3 regions of the Herbaspirillum sp. Her4 genome follow, and region 3 is predicted to be linked to each of the others. Evidence: predicted binding sites of a transcription regulator. Region 3 holds the regulator's gene; each other region holds the start of a gene.

Region 1 (5,364 bases), 170 kb from region 3:
CTTGGCGATGATGGCGCTCATGCGGGCGTCCCCGGTATCGAGGGCTTGCAGTCCGCCGCGCGGCTGGCCCGGATGGGGGCGCACAGGTGGGGCCGGGCGAGCAGATGGGCTGGCGGGAAGTATTTCCGGTGCCTCGATCACGGCTTCCCGCGCATTCTGGAAATGCTGGTCGCGCAGCCGCAGTTCGGCGCGGCCATGGATGCGGATGCCGTTGTGCAGGCACAGCTCCAGCAAGCCCGACGCGGCCTTGCGATGGTGTTCGAACAGCAGCGACAGCGGCACCCCGAAGAGCGACGCAAAGGTATGCGACTGCAGTGCCGAGAGTGTCAGCCCCAGCTGGAACTGCGCACTGCGATTGGCCGCCAGGAAACGCCCGCCGGGCGTGAAGCTGACGATGCCTTCGACCAGCGTACCCACGAATTCGGCGCGGCTGTGGAAGTGCAGGGTGATGCAATCGGGGAAGCTGCCGGCCAGCAGGTGGTTTTCAATCATCTGCGCCGACATGCGGACCAGCGCCATGGTGTGCTTGTGGAAGCTGCCGCATTCGCCCGAGACATCCAGCACTCCCAGCACTTGGCCGCGATGGTCGAAGATGGGGGCGGCCGAACAGGTCAGGAAGCGGTTGGCATCCAGGTAATGCTGCTGGGCGTGCACGGTAGTGGGCTTCTGCTCGTAAAGGGCCGTGCCGATGGCATTGGTACCGCGCAATTGTTCGGACCAGCGTCCACCGGGCCCGAGAGCGACGCGGTCGGCTTTGGCCAGGAAATCGCTGTCGCCCAGCGTATGCAGGATGGTGCCTTCGGCGTCCGAGAGGATGACCATGCTGTGGGTATTGCGGATCTGGTCGTAGAGGGTTTCCATGACCGGGCGGGCATGGCCGGAGAGGGCCTGGTTGGCTTCCAGCGTCTGGGCCAGGTCGGCGCGCGAGAGTGAATCCAGGTCGGGCCGCTGGCCGCGCGTGATGCCGTAGGACGAGCTGCGCTGGTGCGAGCGTTCGATGGCCCGCAGGTCCGGCACGCCATCGGCGCTGGCCTGCACCAGGGGCGAAGCGCCCAGCAATGCACCGGCACCGGGCCGGTTTGCCTGGTATTGCATCCTTGTCTCCTTGGGACCTCTGGCGGTCCTTGTTCCCCCTATATGGTCGCTTTCTTCGCTGATGGGAAGCTGAGGGTGAACAAGCATAACCGATTAATGCGGCAGGAGGACAAATTGAAACAGCATTTGCAGCGCGTCCGAAGTGAAGGCAAAATACTGTATATAAATACAGTATTGATGAGCTTTCCGTGGCTTCCTTCCCCAAATTTCCGCAGGGCATTGCCCGGCCTTTTCCAGAGCAGGCGACCCGGTCGACCGCATCGGGCGAGGACGATGCGACCCTGACGCCAGAAACCTTCATCCATCGCGATCAGACCGCCCAGAAGGGCCGGGGTGCGGTCACCAACCTGCGCGGCCGCTATGAATCGGTGGCGCGGGAAGAGTTCGACGATGGCTGGCAGTCCGTCCGTTTTGCCGAGTCCCGGCCGCAGGCGGCTGAGAGCCCGGAGGAGGATGAGCCGCCCCGCCTGAAGACCATCGTCACCGAGGAAGACGCCCGCTCCATCATCACCCGCAACAGCTCGCCGGATTTGCCGTTTTCGCTTTCGCTCAATCCCTACCGGGGCTGTGAGCACGGCTGCATTTACTGCTTCGCGCGGCCTTCTCACAGCTATTTGGGCCTGTCCCCGGGGCTGGATTTCGAAAGCCGGCTGGTGGCCAAGCGCAATGCCCCCGAGGTGCTGCTGCGCGAACTCGCCAAGCCGTCCTATGAACCCGACACCATCACGGTGGGCATCAATACCGACGCCTACCAGCCCATCGAGCGCGAACGCCAGCTGACCCGGCGCATCCTGCAGATCCTGCACGATTGCGAGAATCCGGTGGCGCTCATCACCAAGTCCTCGCTGGTCGAGCGCGATATCGACTTGCTGGCTCCGATGGCGGCCAAGGGGCAGGCCATCGTTGCGGTGACGATCACCACGCTGGATGCGGCCATCGCGCGCACGCTGGAACCACGCGCGGCCAGCCCGGCGCGGCGATTGCGGGTGATCCGCACGCTGGCCGAGGCGGGCATTCCGGTGAGCGTGTCGATTGCGCCGGTGATTCCCTTCGTCACCGAACCGGACCTGGAACGCGTCATGGAAGCGGCCGTGGAGGCCGGGGCGCGCCAGGCGGGCTACATCGTGCTGCGGCTGCCCTGGGAAGTCAGCCCGCTGTTTCGCCAATGGCTGCAGGCGCATTTCCCCGACCGTGCGGCACGGGTGATGAACCGCATCCAGGACATGCGTGGCGGCAAGGATTACGACGCCGATTTCGCCACCCGCATGCGCGGCACCGGGGTCTGGGCCGATTTGCTGCATCAGCGCTTCGAGAAAGCCAGCCGGCGCCTGGGCATCGATCATCGCAATCGGGCTTTTGCCACCCTGGATGCCAGCCGCTTCAAGCGGCCAATGGTGGTGCCGGCGGGGCAGGGGCGCCCGGCGGGCGATGCCCAGCTGGATTTGTTCTGAGGCAGACGGCCGGTGGCTGGTAAGATCCGCGTTTTAGTCCGTTTCTTCACTTCTCTGCATGCACACTCTGGAACAACTGCGCAGCGGCGCGCTGGAAGGCATTACCCGCCTGTCTCTCTCGTGCGGCCTGCGCGAATTCCCGCCAGAAATCTTCACCCTGGCTGAAACCCTTGAGATTCTGGACCTCAGCGGCAACGAACTGACCGCCTTGCCCGAGGACCTGCCGCGTTTGCACCGGCTGCGCATCGTCTTCTGTTCCGACAATCCCTTCACCGAATTGCCCGCCGTACTGGGACTCTGCCCGTCGCTGGAGATGATCGGTTTCAAGGCCAACCGGATCGAGCACGTTCCTGCCGAATCGCTGCCACCCACGCTGCGCTGGCTGGTGCTGACCGACAACTGCATCGAACAGCTGCCATCGAGCATCGGGCAGTGCCTGCGCCTGCAGAAGCTGATGCTGGCTGGCAACCGCCTGCGCGCGCTGCCGCCGGAACTGGCGGCCTGCCGCAACCTGGAACTGCTGCGCCTGTCGGCCAATGCGCTGGAGGCGTTTCCGCATTGGCTGCTGACGCTGCCGCGCCTGAGCTGGCTGGCCATGGCGGGCAATCCCTGGTGTGAAGCAGTGGAGGAAACGGCGGACCGCAATGCGCAAGTCGCGGCCATCGATTGGGATGATCTGGTCTTGGGCGAGAAGCTGGGGGAAGGCGCCTCAGGAGTGATCCACGCTGCCAGCTGGACCGTGGAAGACAGGTCGCAGCCAGTGGCGGTAAAACTCTTCAAGGGCGCGGTCACCAGCGATGGCCTGCCCGAGCGCGAGATGGCGGCTTGCATCATGGCCGGTAGCCATCGCGGTCTCATTCCCGTGCTGGGGCGCTTGCAAGGTCATCCGCAAGCGGTGCAAGGACTGGTGATGCCGCTGATCGATCCCGATTTCAAGGTGCTGGCCGGTCCGCCCAGCCTGCAATCCTGTACGCGCGATGTGTATGCGCAAGGCTTCATGCTCGCCTGGCGTCAAGTGATCGCCATCGCACGCGATATCGCCTCGGCAGCCGCCCACCTGCATGCGCAGGGCATCGTGCATGGCGACCTCTACGGTCACAACATCCTGCATCGGGATGGCGAAGCCCTGCTTGGCGATTTCGGCGCGGCCTGGTTCTACGATGTCCAACAGCCGCATGCCTGGGGCGTGCAGGCCATGGAAGTGCGGGCCTATGGCTGTCTGCTGGAAGAGTTGCTGGCGCATGCCCAGCCGGAAGATGAATCCGGCAAGAAGCAGCGTGCGGCCCTGGCCGGGGTGCGCCAGGCTTGCCTGAGCGCCGATGCTGCCGCCCGGCCGCATTTCGAGGCCATCGTGGCCATGCTGAACAATCTGACTGCGGACTGAAGCGGCGTTCAGACCCGTTCGCTCGAACGCAGCAGCACCACCAGCGCGCCCGCACCGCCATCGGCTGCGCGCGCCTGGCAGAAGGCCATCACTTCATCCTTCTGCGCCAGCCAGTTGCGGACCTTGTGCTTGAGCACGGGCTCCTTGTTCACCGAACCGAGTCCCTTGCCGTGGATCACCCGCACGCAGCGCAGGCCGCGGCGGCGTGACTGGCGCAAGAATTCACCCAAGGCCTCACGCGCCTGGTCGCGGCGATAGCCGTGCAGGTCCAGCTGGGCCTGGATCACCCAGTTGCCGCGCCGCAGCTTGCTCAAGACATCCATGCCCACGCCGGGGCGGGCGAAACTGAGGTTTTCGTCGCTGTCCATGAGCGTGTCGACGGTGAATTCGTCGGACAGCGACTCCAGCAGCGCGGCCTGTTCATCGGCCAGGTGCTGGCGGGGAATGGGGAGGGGAGGTTCCGGCAGGTAATGGGCCTTGTCGACCACTTCGGGACGCAAGGGCGCCACCTGGCCGATGCTGTTGCGGAAGATGTTGGCTTCCTCGCGGGCTGCCGCTTCCTGGCGCTGGCGCTCGGCCAAGGCCAGTGCGCGCGCTTTTTCCTGTTCCTGCAGATCGCGGCGCAATCCCTGGAGCGCCGAGAAATCCTTCATTGTCGCCATGACAGCCACCCAACCCTGTAGCGGTTTGTTCCCTAAGTGACTACTTTAGCAGAAGCAGGCGAGCTCTTCAGCCGCAGGCCACCTTGATGATCACCAGGCCCGGATCGACGTGCAGATTGAGGCGGCGCGGGTTGAAGTCCATGGTGGCGGCGTCGTCCGGCTTGAGCACGCGGATGTCGGTGGCACCGGATTCGGCCAGTGCCTGGCGCTCCACGTAGCCGCTGTAGTTTTCGCCGATCAGGTGATCGGCACGCGAGGCATCGCATTGGCCGGCCGTGGCGTCGGCCACCGGGGTTTCGCGGGAAGCACTGCAGGCGACCAGCACGGCACCCAGGCTCATGGTGGCCAGCAACGCCTTGAGCACCGGCGAGCGGCGACCGTCGCGGGAAGGGGATGAGTAATAGGGCACGATGCTTTCCTCGGTCTTGATGATTCTGATATGGGATTGCTCGAGTGAAACAAAAAAGCCGGGACGACAACTCGTCACCGGCTTTTGGAGTGCCCGTTGCGTTGCGAGTTCTCGCAGCGCAGCATTTTACATCTCTTTACCTGCTTATTCGAGGCCTTCCAGATAGCGCTGTGCATCCAGTGCTGCCATGCAACCCGTACCGGCGCTGGTGATGGCCTGGCGGTAGATGTGATCCTGCACGTCGCCGGCGGCGAAGACGCCGTCGATGCTGGTGGCGGTGGCAAAGCCTTCGGTGCCGGTGCGGGTCTTGAGGTAGCCGTTCTGCATCTCCAGCTGGCCGTCGAAGATGCTGGTGTTGGGCTT
Region 2 (5,364 bases), 1.6 Mb from region 3:
GGTCGATGATGACGTTGTGGATCTTTTCCGGGTTGCTGTGGGCAACTTCTTCGATGTCCATGCCGCCTTCGCTGGAGGCCATCAGGACGACCTTCTGCGAGACGCGGTCGGTGACCAGGGAAACGTACAGTTCCTTCTTGATGTCCGCGCCTTCTTCGATCAGCAGGCGACGCACCTTCTGGCCTTCAGCGCCGGTCTGGTGGGTGATCAGCTGCATGCCCATGATCTGGTTGGCGTACTCCTTGACCTGCTCGATGGACTTGGCCACCTTCACGCCACCGCCCTTGCCGCGGCCGCCTGCATGGATCTGGGCCTTGACGACCCACACCGGGCCGCCGAGCTTCTGGGCAGCCGCTTCGACTTCGTCGACCGACATGCAAGGAATGCCGCGCGGCACGGTTACGCCGAACTGGCGCAGGATTTCTTTACCCTGATACTCATGGATTTTCATGGGAGCTTCCCTTTAGACACTGAATGAATGAAACTTGCCGGATTGAAATTCGGAAGCCGGCATTGAGCCGGCCGACCAGAAAGCAGACTGCAACCCGCAGGCGGGGGTCGCATCCGTTGCCGGATGGAGTCGGGCGCAGGCGTGAGCTGCGCGGGTTGCGAGTGAATTCGTCGAATTGGGCATATGCATGCCGTCTGCTTTAGTTGGTCTGATAGTCGAAACGCACCAGCTTGCGCCGAAGCGTTCGCATTATCCATTCCTGCTCCTGACGTGGGCCTTGCACCGTTGCGCCGTTTTAACAAACCGGCAACACGCGGTATCTCCTCAGGCTTGCGCGCCGCAGCAAAAACTTCCGAATTCTAGCACACGACAAACGGCCTGTTGGCCGGTAGCGCTAACACCGGGCGCAATGCGCAGGAATTACCATCGGGCAGGACAAAGCCGCACGCCGGTGGGAGATTTCGAGGAAAACGCGGGAAAAATGTGCTTGGCCGGGCCGGCCCTGCTGGATGCAGCTTGGGTTCAGGCGGATTCTTCGTCGTCGGCCCAAGCGGTCTGGAAGGCTTCGCGGATGCTGCGATGGGAAAAACCGCGCTGCTGGAGGAAGCGCATCTGTTTGGCGCGGGTCTCGGCATCCTCGGGCGGTGCGGCGTACTTGCGGCGCAGCACCTGCGCGGCACGCTCGCCCTCCCCGGCGGCCAGATCGGCCTTCAGTTCGGCGATGGCTTCACCTTCAATGCCATGGCCGTGAAGTTCGGAGATGATGCGCTGATTGCCGTAGCGCGCCGAGCGGCGATGCACGAGCGATTCGGAAAAACGTTCCTGGGAAAGAAAACGGGACTGCTCCAGCCATTGCAGGAGCTCTTCGATGTCATCGCCCTCTTGCGCGTAAGGGGCAAGCTTACGCGCAAGTTCCTGGCGACTATGCTCACGTGAAGAGAGATATTTGAGCGCCCTTGCTTTCAGGCTGATCGGCGGTCTTGGCATGTTGCGAACTTGCTGTACTGCGGTATTGCCTCCCCCTGAGACCGCCAACACAGCACGGCACCAGCGAGATAAACAAGCCACCATCACGACACCCAGGGCTCAGGCAAACCCTGTCGCCGCGATGGCGCTTGAATCCTTTAAGCGCGGATTCAGGAAGCCTTGGCTTCCGCTTCGCCACCGGCCAGTTCCGGCACGCCCAGGGCGACACGGACCTTGTTCTCGATCTCGCGAGCCAGTTCCGGATGTTCCTTCAGGTAGTTACGGGCATTGTCCTTGCCCTGGCCGATGCGCTCGCCGTTGTAGCTGTACCAGGCACCGGACTTCTCGACCACCTTGTGTTCCGAACCCAGGTCCAGGATCTCGCCTTCGCGGGAAGTGCCTTCGCCATACAGGATGTCGAAGTGGGCTTCGCGGAACGGGGGCGCAACCTTGTTCTTGACGACCTTGACCTTGGTTTCGCTGCCGATGACTTCATCACCCGACTTGATCGAACCGGTGCGGCGGATGTCCAGGCGCACGGAAGCGTAGAACTTCAGCGCGTTACCGCCGGTGGTGGTTTCCGGGTTGCCGAACATGACACCGATCTTCATGCGGATCTGGTTGATGAAGATCACGGTGGTGTTGGTGCGGTTGATGCTGCCGGTGAGCTTGCGCAGCGCCTGCGACATCAGGCGGGCTTGCAGGCCCGGCAGGGAATCGCCCATGTCGCCTTCGATTTCAGCCTTGGGGGTCAGCGCGGCCACGGAGTCGACCACGATCAGGTCCACCGCACCGGAGCGCACCAGGGCGTCGCAGATTTCCAGGGCTTGTTCGCCGGTGTCGGGCTGCGAGATCAGCAGGTCGTTCAGGTTCACGCCCAGCTTTTGCGCGTAGGTGACATCCAGCGCGTGCTCGGCGTCGATGAAGGCGCAGGTGCCGCCCAGCTTCTGCATTTCGGCAATCGATTGCAGGGTCAGGGTGGTCTTGCCCGAGGATTCGGGACCGTAGATTTCGATCACGCGGCCGCGCGGCAGGCCGCCGATGCCCAGCGCGATGTCCAGGCCCAGGGAGCCGGTGGACACGGACTGGATTTCCTCAGCGATGACGCCATCTTCCATGCGCATCACCGAGCCCTTGCCAAACTGCTTTTCAATCTGTGCCAACGCGGCGGCCAGCGCCTTGCTCTTTTCAGAGTTGTTCGCAGCTTTTTTGTCGTCCATAAATCTCTCTCGGCAAAATGTCGTGAAGACGGGTGTCAGGGGGAGTCTTGCTGATGTTGCTTGAATGTTGCTTGGATCTTGCTCGCGGTGGCTGGCCATCGCTGGCAGGCCGCGGGTGCTGCCCGGGGGGCAGTGGATGACCGCCCCGATAGAGCGATACTGTATAAAAAAACAGTGCTTAGTGCAAGCGTTTTTGTCGGCCCAAATTCCATCCGTGGACGAAAACCACAATTATACGAGAGGCAGACCTTCCAAAAACTTCATAAATCGCAGAGGAATGATGCATGGAAGGAAAAAAAACGGCACACTCGTGAGTTGGGGGGAATAATTCGTCAGCAATGGCTTAATTGGTAACAATAGTCGTCATCTTGCACGATATTGCGCTGCGGCAATTATTCAGCCCACGGCATTCCGCAATCCCGAACAGATCGCCTTACAGATCGCTTTACAGACCGTTCTCATGAGTTTAGTGCCCTTCAGCCACATCAGCGCCCTGCGCTGCCTGGTCATCGACGACATGCCGACGATGCGCCAGAACATTCGCATGCACCTCGGGCAGCTCGGCGTGACCAAGGTCGACCAGGCTGCCACGCCCGATGAAGCCATCCGCTTCGTGCAGTCCGGCACCTATGACCTGATCATCTGCGACTACAACCTCAACAAGGAAAGCAACGGGCAGCAGCTGCTGGAGTTCTTCCGCACCCAGAACATGCTGTCGCCGACCTGCATGTTCATCATGGTGACGGCCGAGAGCGGCTACAACCTGGTGGCCAGCGCCGCCGAGTTCCAGCCCGACGCCTACATGTTGAAGCCGCTCACGGCCAGCCGCATCGCCGAGCGCGTGGACCGCCTGCTGGAAAAGCAGCACGCCATGCTGCCGGTGACCGAGAAGATGAAGCGCAAGGACATCACCGGCGCCATCATCGAATGCGACAACGTGCTCAAGTCGGCGCCCAAGTGGATCGTCGAGATCATGAAGACCAAGGGCACGCTGCTGATCGAACAGCGCCGCATCGACGAAGCGCGCGAGGTCTACAAGCAGGCCCTGGCCATGCGCGACGACCTGGTGTGGGCCAAGATCGGCCTGGCCCGCTGCAACATCGTGGCCGGCCAGATGGATGATGCGCGCGTGATCGTGCAAGACGTACTGGCGCAGAACAAGCAGTTCATCGCCGCCTACGACCTGATGGCGCAGATCGACGAGGCCCAGGGCAACCAGGAAGGCGCGCTGGAGGCGCTGACCAAGTCTTCCGAGATCATCCCCTCGGCGCGCCGCAGCCGCCTGGTGGGCGACGTGGCCTACCGCAGCGGCCATCTCGACCAGGCGCGCGAGGCTTATGACAAGGTGCTGAAGCACACCAAGGGTTCGCTCACCGCGCAACCGACCGACCTGCTCTCGCTGGCCCAGGTGCACATCGACAGCGGCGATCCGGATGCCGCGCTGCGTTTGCTGGAAAGCGCGCCGCGCCGCTACGAGGAATCCAACCTCTTCGTCTCCGCGCAGGCCGCCGTGCAGGCCCAGGCCTACGTCCAGCTGGGCGACACCATCTCGGCCCAGCAGGCCTTCGAGACGGCCCGCCAGGCGGCCGGCAAGGAAGCCTCGGACACCGCCACCCTGGCCCTGGCCAAGGCGGCCTTCTCGATGGGCAAGGATGAGGAAGGCGCCAAGCTCATCGCCGAAGCCGTCAAGTCCGACCACGAGAACAAGACCCTGCAGATGCTGGCGCGCAAGGTGCTGGCCGATACCGGCCGCGCCAACCTGGCCGAAGAGCTTATCGACGGTGCCGTCAAGCACTGCATGAGCATCATCGCCGAAGCCAATGCCCTCATGCGCAGCGCCAAGCCCGACGAGTCGCTGGCGCGCCTGGAAGAGGCGCTGGCCAGCATGCCGGAGAACACCGGCGTGCTGCTGGCCGCCGCCCAGCTGCACCTGCTGTGGATGAGCCAGCGCGGCTGGAACGAAGAATACGTCAAGCGCGTGCGCCGCTACCTGGCCACCCTGGACCGCCTGATTCCCGGCAACGATAGAGTCGCGAAGATGCACAAATTCCTGCGCGACACCCTGACCAAAGTAGCCCCGAAGAGCTGACCATGGATCCCAAGCTTGCCGCGATCATCATTCACGACATCAAAAACTCCCTGGGCGTGCTGGAGGGGGAATTGCGCCGCCTGTCCGACGACGTGCCGCGCGTGCAGCAGGCTCACGTCACCTGCCTGGCCCTGCAGGAAAAGCTGATCGCCTTCCTGACCCTCTACAAGGCCGATTCCCAGGGCCTGCGCGCGCAGGTCGAGGCGGTCTCGCCGCTGGACTTCCTCGATGCCCTGGTGCGCGAGCACGGCGTATCCCGCAGCAACGACATCGCCCTGCAGGTGGACGAAACCGACATGCCGGTGATCGGCTTCTTCGATGAACACCTGGTGGCGCTGGCGCTGGAAGCGGCGCTGCAGAATGCCAGCCGCTTTGCACGCTCGCAGATCGCACTGGGCTGCCGCAAGCATCCGGAAGGCGGCGTGATCTTCACGGTCCGCGACGATGGCCCCGGCATCGGCACCCAGGAAAAGAAGCCGTCCACCGGATTGGGCATGGACCTGTGCAATGCCATTGCCACCGCCCACAACAAGGAGACCCGGCATGGCGAAGCGCGCCTGTCCAATCATCCGGATGGTGGTGCGCTGTTCGAGCTGTGCCTGCCGTAAATCGATGAGGCGCGTACGGAGACGCATCTT
Region 3 (5,364 bases):
CTGTTGATGAGCTTGACGATGTGCTCGAAGATGATGCGGTGATCGTAGCGGTAAAAGTCTTCAGCGCTGACGAAGTCGGCGATACGGTCCCAGGCTGCGTTGTCCAGCAGCAGGCCGCCCAGCACCGATTGCTCGGCCTCGATGGAGTGGGGCGGCACACGGAGCGCATCGAGCTGGGGGTCCGATGACTCTCTCTGGCCACGGAAAAATTCTGGATTGCCGCGGGACGATTCTTTCATGGCGCGCATTATAACCTGCTGATGTGAAGCCGTAGGTCCGGCCGAACGTTTTTGCACGACCAGATGCTTCATGCGAACGAATGCAATATGAAGCCATTGACAAGCCGCGCCATGACGATGGCCAGTGGCGGCGTGTCTTGGTACAACTGACAATAAAAAAGCCAGGCGAACCCGGCTTTTCTATTGCAAAACGAATTGCAGCAAACAGGCGTATTACGCTTGCTCGCCCTTGACTGCGATGGTGACATCGACCACCACGTCGGTGTGCAGAGCCACCGACACGGGGTGTTCGCCAACGGTCTTCAGCGGGCCGTTGGGCAGGCGCACTTGCGACTTCTCGACAGCAAAACCCTTCTTGCCCAGGGCTTCAGCGATGTCGAAGTTGGTCACGGAACCGAACAGACGGCCGTCAACGCCGGCCTTCTGCGACACTTCCACGGTAGCGCCGGCCAGCTTTTCGCCTTGGGCTTGGGCAGCGGCCAGCTTCTCGGCGGCAGCCTTTTCCAGATCAGCGCGCTTGGCTTCGAATTCAGCGATGGCTGCATCGGTAGCACGGCGGGCCTTGCGTTGGGGGATCAGGAAGTTGCGTGCGAAACCGTCCTTGACGCGCACGACATCACCCAGACCGCCGAGATTCACGATTTTTTCCAACAGAATGACTTGCATGTTTTTCTCCTATTTCTCGACGCTGATTAGGCGTTGTGCAGATCGGTGTACGGCAGCAGGGCCAGGTAACGCGCGCGCTTGATGGCGGTGTCAACTTGACGCTGGTAGTGGGCCTTGGTACCGGTCAGGCGTGCCGGCATGATCTTGCCGTTTTCCTGGACGAAGTCCTTCAGGGTGTCCACGTCCTTGTAATCGACCTGTTCAACGCCAGCGGCGGTGAAACGGCAGAATTTCTTGCGCTTGAACAGCGGGTTTTGCTGTTGGCGCTTGTTTTTCAGCTTGCTTTTATCGAACTTTTTACCGAATGCCATGGTTGGCTCCTGTATCTAAAAATTGGGTAAGGTCTGTTTGGCTACCTTGCGCCGCTCAATCCGGCGCGACCGGGCCAAAATCAACGATATGAAACACGACGCTCTTGCTGTTGCGATTCCTGCGGGCCAAAAAGCCGGTGAACCGGAAGACTTCACCCAGTGCCGCCCTGTTGAGCGCACCGGAGATTTCCCCCGCTGCCAGCGCCGCGATCTCGAATTCGACCTGACGCTTCATGCCAGCCTCCGTCTGCTCCGACTGATGCTGCAACCTGGCAGTGACAATCGGGATACCGGCCGGCGTATAACGCAATACATCACGTTCGGCCAGGCTGGCGATGACTTGAAGCTGGTTCACTCTCCGCTATGGTGTCGCAGCGCTTAAGCTGCCGGAGCTTCGGTACGGCTCTTGGCCGCGTCTTCCTTCTGCACTGCCTTCAGGATGGGCGAAGGACCGGTTTCGGCCTTCTTCATCTTGACGGTCAGGTGGCGCAGGACGGCGTCGTTGAACTTGAAGCCGGTTTCGATTTCAGCCAGCGTTTCGCTGTCGACTTCGATGTTCAGGCAGACGTAGTGAGCCTTGGCCAGCTTCTGGATCTGGTAAGCCAGTTGGCGACGGCCCCAATCTTCGACACGGTGGACCTTGCCGCCGCGGGTGGTGACGATGCCCTTGTAACGCTCGATCATCGCCGGCACTTGCTCGCTTTGGTCCGGGTGGACGATAAATACGATTTCATAATGACGCATGTAGACTCCTTATGGACTTATTGAAGACGCCCACCCCGGCGTCAAGACGGGTGTGGGAAGAGGAAAACCCGAGATCATACTAGGTTTCCGTCCTGACAGCAATGCCAGCGTCACGCCACTGCGGCCGCGGGGCCACAACGCGGGCCCTGCACATCGCCGCCAGCGGCTCAAAACCAGATTCTTCAGTTGCAGCGCGCTCTATATAAATGAGAAAGCTTGCCTTTTCCGCCCCGGAATATGCATGTTGCCGTTGACACAAGGATTGCACCTGTATAAAAATACAGACTGTTCATCCAGACAGCCTTCCCTCCGAGAAAGGCCACCCTCATGCTCAAACTGACTGCGCGCCAGGAACAGATCCTGAACCTGATCAAGAACGCCATCGAGAACACCGGCTTCCCTCCCACGCGTGCAGAGATCGCTGCCGAGTTGGGCTTCCGTTCCGCCAACGCCGCCGAAGAGCATCTGCAGGCCCTGGCCCGCAAGGGCGCCATCGAGATTTCCCCCGGCACCTCGCGCGGCATCCGCCTGCGCGAATCAGGTACCACAGGCATCAGTACTGCACGCCAGATGGCCCTGCCCCATCCCGCCCTGATGCAGCTGAGCCTGCCGCTGATCGGGCGCGTCGCAGCGGGCTCCCCCATCCTGGCCCAGGAACACGTGGAAAAGACTTACCAGGTCGACCCGGCCATGTTCCCGGCCAAGCCCGACTACCTGCTCAAGGTGCGCGGCATGTCCATGCGCGACGCCGGCATCCTGGACGGCGACCTGCTGGCCGTGCGGCGCGCCGACCAGGCGCGCAATGGCCAGATCGTGGTGGCCCGCCTGGCTGACGAGGTCACGGTCAAGCGCTACCAGAAGAGCGGCAGCGTCATCACCCTCTTCCCCGAGAATCCGGAATTCGAGCCCATCATCGTCAAGCCGGAAGACGACCAGTTCGCACTCGAAGGACTGGCCGTGGGATTGCTGCGCAGCTGGAACTGAATTCAGGCCGGCGCGCAGGCCCGACCGCAGGAAAGACGCTGCCAGCGGCGACTGATCGCTTGTTTATGCATGAACCTCCGCTTAAAACGGAGGTTTTTTGCTTTCTATTTAGCTCTTCACCTGTGACCGGTTACGCATATCATCCTTGATGGACAGCTATGCCCGGCGCAATGGATGCGCCCAACCAAGAGGACCCTTTTCGATGTCGACGCGCAAGAGCAGCAACAAGCACGGCAAACATATTCCGGCCCCGGCGGCCGCCAAGTCCAACCTGCAGGATCTGCTGGACGTTCGCAAATGTCTGGACCTGCTCGACAATCGCAAGACCGAGGAAGCCAAGACGATCTGTACAGCCGTACTGGCCCGCGCCCCCAATCTGGTGTTTGCCAACCACGCGCGCGGACTGATCGCCATGCAGGAAGGCCAGTTCGCCCAAGCCGAGCAATACCTGCGCAAGGCCATCGAGGCCGATCCGAACAACGCCGAATACCTGAGCAACCTGGCCGGCACGGTGCTGAGTCAGGATCGCATCGACGAGTCCATCGCCATCTACGAGCGCGCCATCGCCATCGACAAGGAGAACCGGGCGGCACGCATCGGCCTGGCCAATGCCCTGCACGAAAAGAATGATCCGGAAGCCTCGATCAAATATTTCGAGGATGCGGCCCGACGCGAACCGAATGCGCCGGGCCCGCTGTCGCACCTGGGCCGCGCCCTGATCGACGCACGGCGCTTTGACGAGGCGGTCGCCACGATTCTGAAGTCGCTCGAATACCAGATCAATTTCGCTCCCTCCCACACCGCCCTGGGCGAAGCCTTTCATGCCATGGAGATGTACAAGGAGGCCGTAGAGTCCCACAAGACCGCCATCCTGCTCGATCCCCAGGACACCTACGCCCACAACAAGATCGCCGATAGTTATCTGAAAATCAACAAAATCGAAGAAGCTCACGAACACCTGCTGCGCGTCATCGAGATCGCGCCCAAGGATCCGAATGGCTACGTCAAGCTCGGTTCAAGCTACTTCAACACGGGCGACCGCTTCGACGATGCCATGCGCATGTTCAAGCAGGCCCTGGCGCTGGACCCCAAGCACGCCCTCACCTACAACAACATCGGCGCGATCCAGCACGATCATGGCGATTATGACGATGCGCTCGGCAATTTCCGCACGGCATTGGCGCTGCGGCCGAATTACCCGACCGCCAAGCACAACCTGGCACTGACCCTGTTGCTGCGCGGACAGTTCGAGGAAGGCTGGGAGTGCCACGAGAGCCGCCTCACCACCAAGGAACGCGCCCACGTCTACCGCCTGATCCACAAGCTGTTCGAGGTCATTCCGAAATGGGATGGCAAGTCCTCGCTGGCGGGCAAGCGCATCCTGCTGATGCACGAGCAAGGCTTTGGCGACAGCATCCAGTTCCTGCGCTATGCCCGCTTGCTCATGGAGCAAGGTGCCAGCGTGGCGCTGCATGTGAAGAATCCTCTGTACCGCCTGTTCCAATCCTTCACACCGGCAGTGACACTGGTGCGCGAAAGCGATCCCCTGCCACCCTGCGACTGCGCCTATGTGCTCATGAGCCTGCCCTATGCCCTGCGCACCCATAGCGTAGAGGATATCCCGCGCTATGCGGAAGGCTATCTGTCTGCCGATGCGTCGCTGGCGGCGCACTGGAAGCAGAAGATTTCCACCTTGACACGATCAGCGGACAATCTGCGCGTCGGCATCGTCTGGGGCGGCAATCCGGAGCATGGCAATGACCGCCATCGCTCGATTCCGCTGGAGAAAGTCAAGCAGTTGTTTGAAATTCCCAGGATGGAGTTTTATTCATTACAAAAAGGCAAGCCGGCAGACGGCCTGAAGGAATTGCCGACCGATTGGCCCGTCTTTGACCTGGGCAATGAGTGCCAGGACTTCGCCGATACCGCTGCCGCCATCAGCAATCTTGACCTGGTCATCTGCGTGGATACCTCGGTGGCCCACCTGGCCGGAGCACTAGGCCACCCCACCTGGGTACTGCTGCCGCATGTCCCCGACTGGCGGTGGCTCAACGACCGCGATGATTCCCCGTGGTATCCCGGCATGCGCCTGTTCCGCCAGCCGGCAGTCAGCGATTGGGACTCGGTCCTGAAAAAGGTTGGCGAAGAATTAACGCTGCTGCAACATAAGAAAGCCCAAGGCTGAGCTGGCAAGGAGCGCCCAGCCATTGCAGGAAACCGCCCTTCCCGGGCGGTTTTTGCTTTTCGGAACATTTTTCTTGGCCGCAACAGCAATTTTCCTAAAGTTTTTGGAATTGCCGTCGAAAAAGGATTTGCTTGGAGTTTCAAAGCACGCAGTTTTAGTTCGGAAAGCCTTGAAAAAGATTTTTTGCAAAAGCCCTAAACTTTTTCCAAGACTGCCCGATAAAGCAATCAACAGA

The links. The regulator LexA, encoded in region 3, represses DNA repair genes until DNA is damaged. The targets are predictions, from matches to a motif close to ACTGTATNNNNATACAGT.
Region 1: the regulator LexA is predicted to act here: its motif matches at 1,251-1,268, upstream of ACWFUC_RS14765 (PA0069 family radical SAM protein).
Region 2: the regulator LexA is predicted to act here: its motif matches at 2,796-2,813, upstream of recA (recombinase RecA).

The regions. Positions count from the first base shown of each region.
Region 1 is NZ_CM176330.1:3,276,169-3,281,532, forward strand. Features, by position in the region: gene ACWFUC_RS14760 (sigma-54-dependent Fis family transcriptional regulator) at 1-1,095, opposite strand, end outside; gene ACWFUC_RS14765 (PA0069 family radical SAM protein) at 1,284-2,546, shown strand; gene ACWFUC_RS14770 (leucine-rich repeat-containing protein kinase family protein) at 2,605-3,930, shown strand; gene ACWFUC_RS14775 (Smr/MutS family protein) at 3,939-4,592, opposite strand; gene ACWFUC_RS14780 (I78 family peptidase inhibitor) at 4,660-5,001, opposite strand; gene trxB (thioredoxin-disulfide reductase) at 5,146-5,364, opposite strand, start outside.
Region 2 is NZ_CM176330.1:1,866,407-1,871,770, reverse strand. Features, by position in the region: gene sucC (ADP-forming succinate--CoA ligase subunit beta) at 1-451, opposite strand, end outside; gene recX (recombination regulator RecX) at 974-1,438, opposite strand; gene recA (recombinase RecA) at 1,588-2,637, opposite strand; gene ACWFUC_RS08535 (response regulator) at 3,098-4,726, shown strand; gene ACWFUC_RS08530 (sensor histidine kinase) at 4,729-5,334, shown strand.
Region 3 is NZ_CM176330.1:3,446,012-3,451,375, reverse strand. Features, by position in the region: gene ACWFUC_RS15660 (replicative DNA helicase) at 1-248, opposite strand, end outside; gene rplI (50S ribosomal protein L9) at 453-905, opposite strand; gene rpsR (30S ribosomal protein S18) at 932-1,216, opposite strand; gene priB (primosomal replication protein N) at 1,272-1,571, opposite strand; gene rpsF (30S ribosomal protein S6) at 1,595-1,960, opposite strand; gene lexA (transcriptional repressor LexA) at 2,288-2,944, shown strand; gene ACWFUC_RS15630 (tetratricopeptide repeat protein) at 3,147-5,129, shown strand.